3 regions of the Paraburkholderia sp. J12 genome follow, and region 2 is predicted to be linked to each of the others. Evidence: riboswitches for the same ligand, from Rfam matches in the RefSeq annotation. Region 2 holds a riboswitch; each other region holds the start of a gene.
What was found. Region 2 has a riboswitch for cobalamin ahead of U5760_RS28770 (HoxN/HupN/NixA family nickel/cobalt transporter). Riboswitches for the same ligand answer to the same signal wherever they lie in the genome.
Positions count from the first base shown of each region.

Region 1 (5,832 bases), on a different contig from region 2:
AGCGCCTCCACCGGCATGATTTCGAAGTCGATCACGCGCTGACTGCCCGCCGCCCACTTCGGCCGCACGCCGAGCAGCGCGAGCGCCTGGGCGATGTCCTCGCCGCCCGTGCGCATGGTGGCCGTGCCCCACACCGAAAGCCCCACGGCGCGCGGATAATCGCCGTGGTCCTGCAAATGCCGCTCGATCAACTGCTGCGCCGACTTCATGCCGAGCGACCAGGCCGCCTGGGTGGGCACCGCACGCGTATCGATCGAATAGAAGTTGCGGCCCGTGGGCAGCACGTCGGGGCGACCGCGCGAGGGCGAACCGCTCGGGCCCGGCGGCACGAAGCGGCCTTCCAGGGCGCGGCGGAACTGGCGCAGCTCTTCTTCGCCACAGGCGTCGAGGCGAGGCAGCACGTCGTCGCGCAGTCGTCCGAGCACTTTGAACGCATGGGGTAACGACAGATCGCAATCGACGTCAGATCCTTCGCACACCCTGGCAACCAGCGAACCCGCCAGCCCCTCCAGCCGCTCGCGCGCGTCGCCCGCATGGCGCCAGGGCGCATCGCTCACGGCGTCGAGCATGGCCGGACGCGGCCCGGTCCACGGCGCGGCCCAATCGACGGTCGCGGCATCGAGCAGATGATCGATGCCCAAATCGCGCGCGAGCGCATCGATCAGCCCCGCGTTGGCGCCCTGTCCGTCGCCATAGGGATAGCGGCCCAACGCGAGCAGCGTGTCGCGCCGCTGCGTTCCTTGCGGCGAGATGCCGAAGGTATGCAGTCCGTCGCGAATCTGCGCCTCTTTCAGCTCGCACAGGTAGGCATCGGCACGCGTGAGCAACGCGTCTTCCGTCTCTTGGTCCTGTGGCGCCGGCATGCTCAGCTCTTCATGCAGCCGGTGCTCGACGATCGTCTCCAGAATGGTCCGGCGCAGCAGCTTCGCGCGGCGCGGGTCGACCATCAATGCTTCGTAATACTCATCGACCTGGCGTTCGAGATCCTGGAGAGGGCCATAGTTTTCGGCGCGCGTGAGCGGCGGCATCAAATGGTCGATGATCACGGCCTGCGCGCGACGCTTGGCCTGGCTGCCTTCGCCGGGATCGTTCACGATGAACGGATAAAGGTGCGGCAGAGGGCCGAGCGCCATGTCGGGCCAGCAGGTGTCGGCGAGCGCGACGCTCTTGCCGGGCAGCCATTCGAGGTTGCCGTGCTTGCCCACGTGCGCGATCGCGTCGATGCCGAAGGTCTCGCGCAGCCAGAAGTAGAACGCGAGGTACGCGTGGGGCGGCACGAGTTCGGCGTCGTGATAGTTCGCGTAGGTGTTGTCGCCGCGCGAGCGCGACGGCTGGATCCCCACGAACACCTGGCCGCAGCGCCAGCCCGCGATCATGAAGCGGCCGCGGCGCACCGTAGGGTCCTGCTCGGGCGCGCCCCAGCGCGCGATGAGCGCGTTCTGCGCAGCAGCGGGCAGTTGCGAGAACGCGCGCCGGTAGTCCTCGAGCGCGAGGCTCTGCCAGGCGGGCCGCAACGCGCGCGTATCCGGGTCGTTGGTCACGCCCTCGGTCAATCGCGCCATCAGCGCTTCGCCGTCGTCGGGCACATCGGCCACGCGGTAGCCAATATCCCGCAACATCCGCAGAATGCCGACCACCGAAGCCGGCGTATCGAGCCCGACGCCGTTGCCGATGCGCCCTTCGCTCATCGGATAGTTCGCGAGCACGAGTGCGAGCTTCTTCTCCGCGTTCGGCAGCCGGCGCAAACGGCACCAGCGGCGGCTCAGTTCGGCCACGAAGGCCACGCGCTCCGCGTCGGGCTGATAGCGCACGACATCGACCTGGGTTGCCTTGCAGTGATACGCGAGCCCCTTGAAGCTGATCGCGCGCGTAATCACGCGGCCGTCCACTTCGGGCAGCGCGACGTGCATGGCGATATCGCGCGAATTGAGGCCGTGATTGTCCTTCACCCAGTCTTCGCGGTTGCCGCCGCTCAGGATCACCTGGAGCACCGGTGCATCGCCCGCCAGCGCGAGCGGCGCGGGATCGTCGAGCGAGGACGCCGCGAAAGCCGTGGTGTTCAGCACGAGCGCGACGTCGTGCGCGGCGCACAGCTGGTCGATGACATCGCGGCTCAGCGCGTCCTTGAGCGAGGTGACGGCAAGCGGCAGCGGATTCATGCCGCGCGCGCTCAACGCTTCGATCAGGGCGTCGAAGGCCGCCGTGTTCGCGGCCTGCAGATGCGCCTTGTAGAACAGCAGCGCAACGACGGGCGCCGCCGGCTGCCAGCGCGCGCGCCAGTCGTCGATCGTGGCGATGTCGCGCGACGGGTGATAAAGCGCGGCAGCAGGCAGCGCCACGGGCGGCGCCGGTTCGCTGCCCCATTCGAACGCGCGCCACGCGAGCGCGCGCAGAAAACCTTCGGCATTCGCCGCGCCGCCTTCACGCAGATAGCGCCACAGCAGGCGGCAAAATTCGGGCTCGACGCGGCTCTTCGCCGTGAGGTTCGGGTCTTCCTGCAGATCGCCCGAAAACATCGCGAGCATCTGGTTGCGGCGCTCGGCCAGCGCCACCGCCTGCTCGATGCCGTATGGCCAGTACGCCTCGCCGCCCAGATGATCGACCACGACCACGCGCGCATGCTGGAGCACGTCGTCGACATAGAAGTCCACCGAGGCCGGCTGGCGCAGATACGTCACGTTCGCGAGCCGCACGCTCGGGAATCCGGCGGGCAGGCGCGGTACGACGCTCGCGAGCAGGGCGAGCGTCGTATCGGCGGAGCTGAGAATGACGATCTCGGCGGGCTGCTGGTCGATGCGGATCACGCCGGCGGTGTCGTCGACGAAACCACCGGGCGTGGTGCGCAAAAGATGCATGGCAGGCGGCTCGTGGAGCGCTAGCGCGCGGGCGCGGCCATCAGGCCAGCGCGGAAGGCGCGAGCGCCGCTTCGAATGCGCGTTGCAGCAGCTCGGCGTCGAGATCTTCGCCGATCAGCACGAAGCGGCTCGCGAGCGGTTGCGCAGCGGCTTCCTGCGCGTTCCAGCGGCGGTCGAAGTAGCTGTCGAAGCGGCGGCCCACGCCCTGGATGACGAGGCGCATCGGCGCGCCCGGCAGCGCCGCGAAACCCTTCACGCGATAGATCGTGTGGGTATCCACGAGCCGTTGCAGCGCTTCGATCGCCCCTTCGCGCGAAGCGACGTTCGCCGTCACGACCACCGAATCGAATTCGTCGTGGTGATGGTCGGGGTCGTCGGCCGAGCCGTGATGATCGTGGCGCAGATGGATGCCCTCTTCCGAAGCCGATTCGAGCCCGAGCAGCGTGTGCAGATCGAGCTTGCCGTGCTGCGCGCGCACGATCTTCACCTGCGGCGGCAGTTCTTCGCGCAGTTCTTCGATAAGCGCGTCCTGCGCGGCCGTCTCGATCAGGTCGGTCTTGTTGAGGATCACGAGATCGGCGGACGCAAGCTGGTCTTCGAACAGTTCGTGCAGCGGCGATTCGTGATCGAGATTCGGATCGGCCTTGCGCTGTTCGTCCACGGCCTGCGGGTCTTGCGCGAACTGGCCGCTCGCCGCGGCGGGGCCGTCCACCACCGTCACTACCGCATCGACCGTGAAGGCGTTGCGGATCGACGGCCAGTTGAACGCCTGCACGAGCGGCTTGGGCAGCGCGAGACCCGAGGTTTCGATCAGGATGTGATCGATTTCGCCGCGGCGTTCGAGCAGTTGCTCCATCACCGGGAAGAACTCTTCCTGCACGGTGCAGCACAGGCACCCGTTGGCGAGTTCGTAGAGCTGGCCTTCCTGTTCGTTGCCCTCTTCGTCGCAGCCGATACCGCAGCCGCGCAGGATCTCGCCGTCGATGCCGAGCTCGCCGAATTCGTTGACGATCACCGCGACGCGCAAGCCGCCCGCGTGCTGAAGAATGTGACGCAGCAGCGTGGTCTTGCCGCTGCCGAGAAAGCCGGTAACGATGGTGACGGGGATCTTGCGCATTTGCATGAGGTGCTCCTTCGGCGCCAGAGGCCGCGGACGTGTATGCGGAGCCGGACGGCAGTGACCAGCACGGACGCGGGCCCGGCTGCACGCATGGACAATCGTGGAATGGGCGCCGCATCCCCGCAGCGCGCATCCTTCGTATCTGGCCGGTATCCGGACTGACGAAACTCCGCTTCGCCTTCCCGCGCGGCGGTCCGGCAGGACCGGCCGCACAGTGGCATGCCTCGAAGCGGATTGCATCGCCCGACCGGAAGATCGGCGCGATGCGTTCGTTGTACCGTTGCGGGTGCAGTTCAGGTTGGCCATGCCGCAGGCGGGGATGGCTCCCTGATTCCCGTTTAACTGCGCGCGCAAGGAACGCGCGCGCGAGCACCAGAGTGCGTGCGAGTGTAGGCGCGGGCCGCAGGCGCGTCAAGGAAGGGGCCTGAGTGCCGCCGTGCCGCGCCGTTGTTTACCCCTGGGCGCGCCGCGCCGCTGCCCGAACGCGAAAAACCGTGTGCTATCGTATGCGCGCATCCGCCGCGCGCTCAGGCTCGAGCCCGCGCCGCCTCGCCCGCTGCTGCTTTCCGACGCGCTCACCGTGAATTCCGCCCCATCCGCAAGCCAGTCCCATGCGCCATCGTCTGCGTCCGGTTCGTCCGGCGCGACGGAGGACGAGCCGCTCGTGCTCGGCATAGGCTGCCGCCGCGGCGTGACGCTCGCGCAGATCGAACGTGCCGTGCAGGCCGCGCTCGACGGCACGCCGCTCGCGCGCGTGACGGCCGTGGGAACCCTCGACGCCAAGGCGAACGAGCCGGCCCTGCGCCAGTTTTGCGACGCGCACGGTCTGCCGCTCCATGCGTATGCGCGCGATGCGCTTGCCGCCGTGCCCACGCAAACCGCGCCTTCCGCCGCGGCGCTCGCGCACTTCGGCGTGGAAGGTGTCTGCGAACCGTGCGCGCGCCTCGCCTCCGGCGGCGGTCCGCTCTTGCGCGGCAAGCTCGCGCTCGACGGCGTGACGGTCGCAATCGCGCTGGGGCGCCCGAACGATAATGCGGCTATCTACGCCGCGCGCTGAGATATCAGCCCATCCGGCGCATCAGACCCGCATCGCGGAACAGAACCTCATCACTCACCACGCCATGAAAACCGATCCCGATTCGCATCAGCGCATGACGCAACGCCGCCGTGAAGGCCACGAGAAAAAACAGGCTGCCGCCACCGTCGAAAAGGGCCTGCTGATCGTCAACACCGGCAACGGCAAAGGCAAGAGCACGGCGGCATTCGGCATGGCCGTGCGCGTGCTCGGCCACGGCATGAAGCTTGGCGTCGTGCAGTTCATCAAGGGCGCGCTGCACACGGCCGAACGCGATTTCCTGAGCACCGTCGCGCACTGCGACTTCGTGACGATGGGCGACGGCTACACCTGGAACACCCAGAACCGTGACGCCGACATCGCCACCGCGCGCAAGGGCTGGGACGAGGCGAAGCGCATGATCGAAAGCGGCGAGTACGGCATGGTGATCCTCGACGAACTGAACACCGTGCTCAAGTACGAATACCTGGGCCTCGACGAAGTGCTCGCCGTGCTCACTGCGCGCGGCCCGCAGCAACACGTGGTCGTGACGGGGCGCCACGCGCCCGATGCGCTGATCGAAGCCGCCGACCTCGTGACCGAAATGCGCCTCGTGAAGCATCCGTATCGCGAGCAAGGCGTGAAGGCGCAAAAGGGCGTGGAGTTCTAAGGCTCATGGTTGCGTGTCCCGCGCTCTTCATCAGCGCGCCCGCTTCGGGCCAGGGCAAGACCACGCTCACCGCGGGCCTTGCGCGCCTGCATCGCCGGGCGGGGCGGCGCGTGCGCGTCTTCAAGACCGGCCC
Region 1 covers NZ_CAJMZC010000008.1:114,467-120,298, forward strand. The annotation lists gene cobN (cobaltochelatase subunit CobN) at 1-2,855, opposite strand, end outside; gene cobW (cobalamin biosynthesis protein CobW) at 2,896-3,978, opposite strand; cobalamin riboswitch at 4,102-4,367, opposite strand; gene U5760_RS18390 (cobalamin biosynthesis protein) at 4,472-5,032, shown strand; gene cobO (cob(I)yrinic acid a,c-diamide adenosyltransferase) at 5,097-5,699, shown strand; gene U5760_RS18400 (cobyrinate a,c-diamide synthase) at 5,705-5,832, shown strand, end outside.
Region 1: it holds a riboswitch for cobalamin, as region 2 does, so the genes downstream of both, cobW (cobalamin biosynthesis protein CobW) here and U5760_RS28770 (HoxN/HupN/NixA family nickel/cobalt transporter) in region 2, are expected to answer to the same signal.

Region 2 (5,832 bases):
CTCGGGCACGAGGCGAAACAGCCAGGTCTCGTTCGCGATCCATCGCACGCCCACACCAAAGCCCAGCAGAAAACCCGGCGCGAGCACAAGCGGCCAGCGCCATGCCGCGAGCGCGGCGAAGGCGGCCACGCTTGCGGCCAGACCGCCGAACACCGCGAGGCGCGCGCCGAGCCCGCGCGCGAGTACCGGCGCGGCCAGAATGCCCGCGAGCATGCCGGCCCACTGCACCGAAGCGAAGCTGCCGAGCTGCGTGATACCGAGGCCGCGCTGCGCAAGCCATTGCGGCACCACGGCAAACCCCACGCCGAACTGACCAAGCTGCGCCAGGAGCGACACGGCATTGAGCGCGACGATGGAGCGCCAGGGCAGGCGCGCGGGCGCGTTCATTTCGCGCGTCCCGCCGGCATGGGCAAACCTTCCGAGCGGCATTCGACCGGGCAACCGGCAGCCAGGCACGGCGCTTCGTCGCAGAGCCGGCACAACTGCATGGCGTGCGCGGGGTCCCGCGTTTCGCTCCAGAGCATCTTGAGCAGCAGCGCATCCAGCTGCTGGCGCTCGCGCGCGTTCAGATGGCGCGTTAGCCGTTCGAGAATGGCATTGCGGTTCGCCAGCGTGCGGTCCACGACGCGCCGCCCGGCGGCAGTGAGCGTGAGCGACACGGCGCGCCGGTCGGCACCGGGCACTTTCTTCACGAGATCCGCCTCGACGAGTCCCGCGACGGCGCGCACCGTCGCGGGATGCGAGAGACCGACGGCCGTGCGCAGCTCTTCGATCGTGCAGCCCGGGTACATGTGAACGGCGTTGAGAATCGAGCGGGCCGTGAGGCCGGCGGCATCGGTTTCTTCCTCGCCGGCGGCCTGCAGATCGTCCACGATCAGGAGCGCGAGCACGCCCAGCAGGTTTTCCAGACGCTCCGTCATGTCGAGTCCTATATGTGCACGATGCACATATGCAGATTGCACATATTTACGTACGATGTCAAGCGGCCGTTCTTTGCCGCCGCCTCGCAATGCAAGCCCATGCGGACGTCGCCATCTCCCTGCCTTCGATTACCCTCCAGATTCTTTCATTTTCCTTCGAATCCCATCCTTCGAAGCCCGTTGCGTCGACAGTTTGATGCGCTAACGGACGAAACAGTTGACGTCGCAAAGCACGGCCCCTTACGCTTGCGCGCTGATGGTTCCCGGCGACGGGATCAAAAGGGAACGCAGTACAGGCGCCAGCGCCTCGAGTCTGCGGCTGCCCCCGCAACTGTGAGCGGCGAGTCCATGCCAGAAGGGCCACTGGGAAACCGGGAAGGCCGGCAATGGGCGTCGACCCGCGAGCCAGGAGACCTGCCATCGAACGGCGTCGACGCATACGCATCGGGCGGGGTGTCCCGGTGAAGGTTCAGGTTCTGCTGCCTGAGCCGGTTTGCTGAGACGAACGCCACTGGAGGCAGAACCATGCTCAGCGCTTTAAAACACGTTTTCAACGACAGTTCCTCCGATGTCCGCGGCAAGGTCATCGGCATTTACGTTTTTCTCATCGCCATCAACCTGGGCGCCTGGGCCTGGGCGCTCGTTGCCTTCCACAATCGTCCGGTTCTGCTCGGCACCGCGTTGCTGGCCTACGGCTTCGGTCTGCGCCATGCGGTGGATGCCGACCATATCGCCGCGATCGACAACGTCACGCGCAAGCTGATGCAAGAGGGCAAGCACCCCGTGGGGGTCGGCTTCTTCTTTTCCATCGGCCATTCGCTGGTGCTGCTCATCGGTACCGTCGTCATCGCCGCTACGGTGATGAGCCTGCAAAGCGGCTTCGACTCGTTCAACAATGTCGCGGGCATCATCGGCACGCTGGTGTCGGGCGCCTTCCTGCTGGTGATGGCGATTCTGAACCTGGTGGTGGCGCGGGATGTGTACCGGACCTATCGCCACGTGCGTCGCGGCGGCGACTACGATGACGACAGCCTCAACATCCTGCTCAACAACCGCGGCCTGATTGCCCGTTTGCTGAGGCCGCTCTTCCGGCTCGTCAGCCAGAGCTGGCACATGCTGCCGGTGGGGTTCCTGTTCGGACTGGGATTCGACACGGTGACCGAGGTCAGCCTGCTCACCGTCGCCGCGACGGAAGCCAGCAAGGGATTGCCGATCTGGTCGATTCTCGCGTTTCCGGCACTGTTCTCCGCGGGCATGTCGCTGATCGACACGACCGACGGCATTCTCATGCTCGGCGCCTATGGCTGGGCCTTCGTGAAGCCGATCCGCAAGCTCTATTACAACCTCACCATCACGATCGTCTCGGCCGCCGTGGCGATCCTGATCGGCGGGATCGAAACGCTGGGACTGATCGCAGGAGAACTGAACCTGCAAGGCTGGTTCTGGGACCGCATGAACGATCTCAACAACAATTTCGGTCTGCTTGGCTACGGCATCATCGGGATTTTTGCGGCGGCCTGGATCGTCTCGTTCATCATCTACCGCGTCAAGAAGCTCGACGAGGTGGAGCTCGGCTAGGCAGGCATCGTCACGCGTTGCCCGGCTCGCGCAACGCGCGCAAAACGAGGCCGCTCGCCTCGATGAATCAGCCCGTCCACACTGTCCTTTCCGATCAGGGAGAAGTTGCAGACCGCCATGTCGGCGCGGCAGTCCAGCTTGCCGCGTGCGACATCCTCACAGGCGGGCAGACGGCAGTCGTCGAGCCCGGCTCTGCGCGTCGACACCCGTCACCGCGATGCCGTACCGCGCGAGCGCCAGAGAACCAGGGGCACACCCGGGACAACGCTCAGGAGCCGAAGAACGGCACGCAGAAGTCAGGCGGGCCGACACAGTCGCCGGGGCCATTGGGCTGCGGATGCAGGCTCGCGCAGCCGGACACCGCGGCCACCGCGACGGCGCATACGGCCGCGCGCAAGATATAGGAAACGATACGTGATTTCATGAGATTGAAACTCGGGTAAATCGGCCGCCTGGCGGATTCCGTCGCGGCTCGCGGCCGCATTTTTCCGCAACGGATGCAAAAAAACTTGGCCGCTCAGTGGTGGGCGTACACGGTCTGGTTGAGCGTCTGCAACTGGCCGTCGCGTTCGGCCTGCACGAGCTGGTGGTAGACCTGCGCGCGCGTGAGCGAGCCATTGGTGGAATCTGCCTGCGCGGAGGACGTATCCGCCGCCTGCTGTGCCACGTAGGCCTGCGCGTTCGTCTGCGCATTGACGGGCGGATTGGCGACGCCCTGCGCGTGAGCCAGTGCCGATACCGACAACAAGAGCGCGACACCCGCGCCATTCCAGAGTGATTTCATGTGCCTCTCCTTTGCGGCCAGCCGGCCGAGCCTTGGTCCATCCGGCCGCCTCGCGGCACCGGTTCGAATTGCGTTGCAACTCGTGAGGCAAGGATAGAGGGGCGTGTTTCGCGTGAAATCCGCAGGAAAATGAAGAAACGTTTAAGGTGCGCTCGTCCGATGAGGGGAAACGAGCCGCGGCGTAGCCGGCGGGGAGAGATCAGGTGGGATGCGGCGCGCAAATGGCGCCGCCGGAGTGGCAAAAAATGACGACAGCGGATGGCGGCGTAATGATGCTCGCCCGATACGCACTACTTCGCAGCCCTCACGATATCGCGAGGCGCCACACCGAGCACGCGGTTCATCCAGTGCGCCATGTGGCTTTGATGCGCGAATCCGGCTTCGAGCGCAATCTGGCTCATGCTCAACCGCCCTTCGATCAGCAGATCCCGCGCACGCTCCACCCGTCGGCGCACGACGTACTGATGCACGGGCAGACCCAGTGTTTCGCGAAAAAGCACCTTGAAATGCGGCACGCTCAAATCGACGAGCGCGGCCAGCTCGCCTAACGAGAGCCGTTCGTCGAGGCGCGCTTCGATGTAATCGGTCACCCGCGCCGCCGCGCGCGGCGCGAGCGTGACACGTCGCCGGCCGGCAGGCGGCACGCCGTCGAGCAATCGCACCACGATGGCCGTGCCGATGCTTTCGGCGAAGAGCGGATCCGACGCTTCGCCGGCTTCGAGTTCGGCCTGAAGCGTAGCGGCGAGATATTGCAGGCGGGCATCGCGTACCTGCAAACGCGGCGCGATGTCTGCGCGCGCCTGCCGGTTCTCCAGCCGTTCGGCAACCGCGCGGACGAAGGGGTCTTCGAACCATACGCGCAGGATCGTGCAATCGGCATCGTCGGTCCACTCGCCGTCGAGTCCGGCCGGCACGACATCGGCATCGCCGGGCGCCTGCAGGCGCGCTACGCGCCGGCCATCGCACGTGCAGTTGGCCCGCACCGGCGCGCCGATGTGCACGCCGATCCGGTGATGATCCGCCGCAGGAATACGATGCCGCCCCGCTGAAATCGCCAGCAGTTCCGCGCCGAAGCCTTGCCAGCCCAGGCCGGCACTCGACTGGAGGCTCGTGCGCGCTCCGGCTTGCCGGTTCGAATTCCCGCTCGCTGCGTTCATTGCCGTTCCTCTGCTACGTCGCGCCACGCCTGCGGCCAGTCTAGTGAGCCGCCGTGCCGGTCGCAACGGCGTTCGGGGCCGAAGATCCAGGTAGAACCCTCCACCCGCCCCATCCTTTCCCGCGCATTTTCATCCTTTTCTGCGCGCCCTGCCGATCCCGCGTTTTTATGATGATCCTCACTCCACTCACGAGGATCGACTCATGTTTGTCATATTCGGAGCAGCAGGCAACGCCGGGTGCGCCAGCGCCACGGCGCTACGCAAGGCAGGACACCCCGTGCGCGCCGTCGTGCGCCGCGCCGAGCAGGGCACCGACCTCGCGAAACTGGGATGCGAGATCGCACTCGCCGACTTGACCGACCCCGCGTCGGTGGCCGCGGCAATCGAAGGCGCCCATGCGGTGCAGATGCTATGCCCCGTGCCCGTGGGCGACGCCCGTCCCAGCGTCACGATGCGCAGGATGATCGACGTGGCCGCCGCCGCACTGCGCGCCAATCCCCCTTCGATCCTGCTCGCCATCTCGGACTATGGCGCCGAACTGCCGATCAACACCGGCATCACGAGCCTCTTTCACTACCTCGAACGACGGCTCGCCGACGTCGCCCGGCACGTGATATTCCTTCGTTCGGCCGAGCACATGCACAACTGGGCGCGCGTCCTGCCGGTCGCGCTGGCAAGCGGCGTGCTGCCGAGTTTCCACGACCCGCTCACCCGCCGCATTCCTGCCGTGGCGGCGCAGGACGTGGGCGAAGCGGCCGCCGCACTGCTGCTCGATGCCCCGGGCGCCGAAGCGGTGCGGGTGGTCAGCATCGAAGGTCCGCGGCGCATCAGCGTGAACGACATCGCCGCCACGCTGCGCGAGGTCAGCGGGACTGAAGTCGCCGCACGTGTCCTGCCGCGCGAATCCTGGACGCCCACGCTGCTGCGCGCGGGACTCGGCGAAAATCACGCGCATCTCATCACCGATCTTTACGACGTGTACAACACCGGCAAGATCGATGTCGAAAGCGGCCGCAGCGAACGACGCTTCGGCAAGACGGAGTTAAGCGAAGTGTTCGCCGCGCTGCTCTCGAAGTTCGAACGCGCACCCCGATAAACTCAATGGCCCCTTTTTCAAGGGGCCGCAACATCACCGCCTGGCCCCGCAGTTATCTTCCCGATCCCTCTCCCCTCCCGATCCCGCCCCACGTTTTTGCCGCTATTTGCACGCGATAGACGTTGCACGCGACTATCGGCAAGCTCGCACGCTTGTTATAATTCGTTCAATCGTACGAAACAAATCTAACTTTCGCGGTGCCATGCCAGTTGCATCGGCGAGGCACGGCGCTCCACATCGACATGGCCAAATCCGACCGGCTGCAGGCGCTTGCCGACGCGCTCGCCAAACACAACG
Region 2 covers NZ_CAJMZC010000020.1:55,772-61,603, forward strand. The annotation lists gene U5760_RS28760 (MFS transporter) at 1-387, opposite strand, end outside; gene U5760_RS28765 (MarR family winged helix-turn-helix transcriptional regulator) at 384-920, opposite strand; cobalamin riboswitch at 1,161-1,357, shown strand; gene U5760_RS28770 (HoxN/HupN/NixA family nickel/cobalt transporter) at 1,446-2,498, shown strand; gene U5760_RS28775 (hypothetical protein) at 2,767-2,922, opposite strand; gene U5760_RS28780 (DUF4148 domain-containing protein) at 3,016-3,282, opposite strand; gene U5760_RS28785 (AraC family transcriptional regulator) at 3,573-4,439, opposite strand; gene U5760_RS28790 (NAD(P)H-binding protein) at 4,642-5,535, shown strand; gene U5760_RS28795 (DeoR/GlpR family DNA-binding transcription regulator) at 5,778-5,832, shown strand, end outside.

Region 3 (5,832 bases), on a different contig from region 2:
CGAAAGCGGCGCCGCCATCGCGTTCATCGCTGCGTTCTGGCGCGTCTTGCCGTCGCGGTAAGCATGCAGCGCATTCTCCAGGTAGGCTTGATGCTGCCCGGCCAGATTCGGCACGCCGGGGATCTTCGCCACGCCGTCCACGTTATGGCATGCGAAACAGACAGCCGCGCGCCGCTTGCCCGCGCCGGTATCGGGCGCGAGTCCCGTGCTTTGCGCATGCGCCGCCGTATAGAACAACGCCAGCATCGCCAGTCCGATCCGGATGATGAAATTCATCGGGAGTCCTCTTCTATCAGTTGAAGTTGAAGCTGTCGTGCATCGAGATCGCAATCCCGTACACGAAGAACACGGCGATCCACACGCCCAGCACCGATACCGCGCCGGTGCCCAGACGCGACACCGTGCGGTCCGCCTGATACACGCCGCGCGTGCGGCCTGCGCGGTAGAGCAGCGTCAGGTAGAAACCGCCAACCAGGCCGCCGATGCCCAGCAGCGTCGCGAAGAACAGGACGGTCGAAGGCCAGTCCGCGTGAACGGTGTAGGTCTGGATGGTGTAGCCGAACGGGCGCAGATAGTGAATGCGTATGACTTCGCGCCATACCGCGAGCACCGCCAGCAAGCCGAAGCCACAGGTAGCGGGCAGATAGCCGTGCGTATCGTCGCCGAGCTGGCGCATCCACAGCGCCAGGGTGGCCAGCGCGCCCACGATGAACCAGCCCACGGGATGCAGCACGAGGCCCGATCCCGCAGGGAAGTCGAATTGCCAGACGAGCATCGGCACGAGCGCGAGGCCGTAGCCCCACTGTGCGATCCGTCTGCCGAGCGCGCCCACGAAGGCACGGTAGGCGGGCTCGCGGTCTTCGCGGCCGGCAAAGTAATGGGCATAGGCCAGCAAAAAGACACCCACGGCCGGCACGGCAAGACCCATGATGAAGGCATAGCGCGGCCACTGGATTGCGTGCAGCGCCGCGCCGCGCGTGTCGACCATACCGCCGGGCGCGTACCAGTTCATCCATTGCCCGGGCAGAAGCGCCTGATACGAGAGCGCGTGCATGATCAGCCCATCGAGACAGAAAAGTCCGAACGCCACCCACGCGTAGAGCCCCACGTGCTTCTTCGCGCCTTCGTGATTCGCGTGATAGAAGGCGAACCAGCAGCAGTAGGCCACGATCAGCGTGAAGATGAAGGCGATGGCCCAACGCCCGGACAGCACGTTCGACGTGTACCACTGCGGGTCGTAGATCACCTGGGTGAAGAGCAGCGGCGCCACGCCCAGCACGATCAGCAGCGAAACCGAGACCTTCGCCACCTTGGTCATCGCCATCGACAGACGCTCCCAGTAAGGCCCCGCCCCGCGCCGATGAAACGCGACAATCGCAAGGCCCGCCGAGCCGAGCGCGAGATGCACGAAGGCGATGTGCACCACCCACGTGATCACCATCAGGATCTGAAACACTACGGGATACGCGGGAACCCCGGCGGGGTCGCGCATCGTGTTCATCACGGCACCAATATCCATGGCTAGTTCCTCGACGGCGCCGGTTGCCCCGCCGTGTGTTGTTCTGCGATCAGCGGATCGGCGCTCTTGCCGGCGCCGTCGTTGCCCCCTTTGCCCTCGTTCGCGGCGGCTTGTGCCTGCTGTGCTGCCGCGTGCTGTTCGGCGATCAGATGATCGACGTTCTTGCCGCTGTCAACGGCCGCGAGGTAATGCGCAATCGCGCGGATCTCGTTGTCGGGCAGGTCGATACGCGGCATGTACGGCTGCGTGCCGTACTTGAGCGGTCCGCGCAGGAAGGCGGCAATCATGTCCTCGTCGGTGGAGAGGTGCAGCTTGTCCGGCAGGCTGCGCAACGGGCCGCCCGGTTCGAGCGAGTGGCAGTTCGCGCACGCCACCTTGGTGAGCAGACGCCCCACTTCCAGTTCGTTCGCGTCGGTCACGGTCCTCAGTTGCTCGGGCACGAACGGATGCAGTTGCAGCAGACCGTGTTCGGCAATGCGCTCGACTTCCGAATGAATGCCCTTGCCCGGCACGTCGCGCGCGATCACCTGATTGCCGTAGATGTATTGGCCCGCCACATACGGCTTGCGCATCGACTCGCGCATGCGCTCTTCGGGCCATACGCCCACGATCGCGATGAACGTAAAGAGCGAAATGGCAAGCGACGTGTACACGCGCTGCGGAAAGGCCCACGCGAACAGGAGCCAGAGCGTGGAGACGAGGAACACCGCCACCATGCCCTTCGCGTAGACCGGCAGCAGATGCGTGTCGAGCATCACGAGTGCGTTGGGCGGCAGCGTGCGCAGGTAGTAGAAGAACATCACCACGGCCACGGCGCCGCCAATCAGCCCCACGGGCGCGATGAAGCGCACGACGCTGCGGCGCAGCGCGAGGTCCTTCACGCGGCTCGCCACCAGCAGGCCCACGAGTGCGGCCATCACGAGCATCCCGCCCGTGCGCGTGCCGAGCTGCGCGAAGAAGTTGACGTTATAGAAGGCCTCGCTCGTCGAGCCGGTCTGATACCAGCTGTCGTGGCCCGGCCACATCATGAAGGACAGCACGCCCACGATCAGCAGCATCGTGGCCCATGAAGCGAGCGCGAACGACCAGGTGAGCTTCAGATGGGTGCGGGCGTCCACTTTGCCGATCAGATACACGAGTGCATACACGCCGATCACTTCGACCGTGAAGTACACCCACTCGCTCGCCCAGATCCAGACGAAGTTATGAATGAGCCCGCTCACGCCGCGGGGACTCGCCACGGTGATCGCATACCAGATCCCCGGCCCGGTGATCGAACCGATGATGTACGAGAACACCAGCAGGAACATGCCATAGCGTTTGATGAACGCCATCAGCTCCGGCTTGTTCTCGCGATACGCGCGCGTTTCGAGCAGCGCGAACAGAAACGATGCGCCCACCGATGTATGGGACGCGACGACGTGTATCACGCCGATGATCCCCATCACCCAGGCCGTGCCGATGCCCGGGACGTAAAACGTCGGATACATGCCGAGCATGTCCATACGTCTCCCCCTTCTTTTACTTTCTACGGATCGAGCCCGGACGAGCGCGGCCCGCGCGCCTCGCGGCACGAACGAACGCGCGCCCGCCATCCCCCAAGGGACGGCCGGACTGGCGGATGACTGCGGCAGAACGCCTGTGACGGAAACACATGCGCTGCGTTGCGCCGCTCAGGCGATGGCGGACAACGAGAACGGCGGCGCGCGGCTGCCGTGGGCATACCGGTGCACCGGCTGGATGAAGCCGCGCTCGAAACCGGCCCCGGACGCCGACACACCGGCCGCATCGGGAACGACCCATGCCGCGGCGATCGAAGGCAGTGCGGGCCCGTGATGCGCGAGCAGGCAATAGCCGCAGCGCACGCCATCGGCCGGAGCCGGGATCGGCGAACGCTTCGTTTCCGGCTGCGCCGCGGCAAGGCGCGAGCCGGCCGTGCCGCCCGCGCCGCAGATCACCGCGGAAGGCGCCGCTTCGGCCGAGGCGAGCAGCCCCGAAATGGCCGGCGCGAAGCAACCGAATACGAGGCCGAACAGCGCGAGCCACGTGAACTGCCTGAAGAGCGAGCCGCCCTGCTTCATGGTTCGCCCTGCACCGCCGTGACGGCCCGCGACCTGCTGCCCGCGTGTCGAGACAGCCCGACGCCCTGCGCGCAGGCCGGCCTGCAACCCGGCTTTTGCGGGCTGCGCAAGACGAAGGGAACCGGCAACGACGAAAGACATGGAGGAACTTTGCATTGCGCCGGCGCGTGACGCGCAGGACGCGTCCATGGCCGGTTCGGGCCGTAACGTGAATTTCAGGGAGGGCCATGCTAGCAAAGGCTCGCCGAAAGTACGCTGCGTGCTGGTTATGTCCGGCATCGCTCAGACGAAACATCGGCCGGCTTTCGCCGCCATTACAGACGGCCGCGCGCCGCTCCGGAAGCCCTCTTTCGTGCCTTTTTTGCATCAAACGCCACGGGACAATTGACGTGGCCGAGCATGGCCCATTACGCTCTCGCGCTGATGGTTCCCGGCAACGGGATCAAAAGGGAACGCAGTGAAAGAGGCGAACGCGCCTCGAGTCTGCGGCTGCCCCCGCAACTGTGAGCGGCGAGTCCGTGCCTAACGAAGCCACTGGTCAATCCGGGAAGGCAGGCACGGGCGACAACCCGCGAGCCAGGAGACCTGCCATCGACCGAGGTCCATGCAGCCGCAACGGGCGGGGTGTCCCGATGCGCCAGCGCCGCTTCCTGAAGCGGCCGCTCGTTGCAGGGACAGCCCCGACCTCAGCCCCGCCTATGAAACTCAAACCTATCCTCGTCGCGTCGGCCATGACGGCCTGCGCATGGCATGGCGCACAAGCCGCCGACGACAGCGCGCTCGCCCAGCAAGACCCGGCTCAACCGGAAACGCAGTCCCAGGCTCAGCCGGACAACGCGCTGCCCAACATCCTCGTGGTGGGCGACACGCAGCACCTGCCGCAATCGTTCGACCAGCGTTACGCGACCACCCAGGTCCTCACGCGCGCCGATCTCGATCGCCTCTCTCCCGCCGACCCCAGCATCACCCAGGCGCTCGCCACCCTGCCCGGCGTCACCATTTCGCAGAACGGCGGGCCGGGCACCTCGGCCTCGGTCAGCATTCGCGGCTCGGCGAGCAACCAGGTAGCGGTTTTCATCGACGGCATTCGCGTGGGCTCGGCGACGACCGGCGAAGCCGAATGGGCCGACCTGCCCACCGAAGCCTTCGACCGCGTGGAAGTGATCTCGGGACCGGCTGCGGCCTCGTTCGGCGCGGATGCGGTGGGCGGCGTCGTGCAGCTCTTCACGCGCCACGCGTCCAACCTGCCGAACCAGACCACGGCATCGTTCGGCGGCGGCTCGAACAAGACCTTCGACACGCAGTTGCGCACCTCGGGCACGGTGCCCTCCACCGGGCCGCTCGCCGCGCTGGGCGGCCTGACCTATTCGCTCGGGCTGCACGACTACAACACGGCCGGCATCGACGCGACCCAGCCGTGGGCCTACGGCCACGAAGACGGCCGCAACCCGTACCACGCGCAGGACGTGGACGGACGCCTCGGCTACGCGCGCGACAACTGGTCGATTTCGACCTTCGTGCTGTACCACCGCGCCGATCTCTCGTACGACAATCTGGGCGGCGCCGACCGGCAGCTCGACCATCAGCTGACCACGGGCATTGCGTTTCACCTGGACATCACGCCGACCACGCAGTTCGACCAGTCGGTGGGCTACGCGAACGATCGTCAGTTCCTCTACGCAAACGACCCGACGATTCCCACCGACGAAATCGACTCGACGCGCTTTAGCACGTCCACCTCGCTCACGCATCAGGAGACAGGGCACACGCTGTTCGGCATGCCGCTCAACGGCGAAACGAAGCTCGCCTACGACTTCACGCGCGAGCAGGCCTTCCTGCCCGTCGACATCCCGAGCGGCGTGCCCACGCGCAACGACTCGGCCGTGTCGATGCATCAATCGGCTACGCTCGGACCCTGGACGCTGTTCCTCGCCGGGCGCCACGAAATCGTGCAGGGGCAGTCGGTCAACACAGGCAATGCCGCGCTCGCATGGGCGATCACGCCGATCTACACGGCACGCGTGTCTTACGGCAACGCATTCCGGCTGCCGACGTTCAACGACCTCTACTATCCCGGCTACTCGAACCCGAATCTGCAGCCGGAGCGCAGCGACTCCATCGAAGCAGCGTTCGATGCGACGACCTCGTACGGCACGTTCTCCGCGGCGATCTACGACACGCGCGTTCACGATCTGATCACCTACGATTCGCAGACCTTCCTGCCCGTGAACG
Region 3 covers NZ_CAJMZC010000004.1:25,800-31,631, reverse strand. The annotation lists gene U5760_RS11220 (c-type cytochrome) at 1-276, opposite strand, end outside; gene U5760_RS11215 (hypothetical protein) at 293-1,519, opposite strand; gene U5760_RS11210 (cytochrome c) at 1,522-3,009, opposite strand; gene U5760_RS11205 (DUF2946 domain-containing protein) at 3,193-3,741, opposite strand; cobalamin riboswitch at 4,008-4,208, shown strand; gene U5760_RS11200 (TonB-dependent receptor domain-containing protein) at 4,299-5,832, shown strand, end outside.
Region 3: it holds a riboswitch for cobalamin, as region 2 does, so the genes downstream of both, U5760_RS11200 (TonB-dependent receptor domain-containing protein) here and U5760_RS28770 (HoxN/HupN/NixA family nickel/cobalt transporter) in region 2, are expected to answer to the same signal.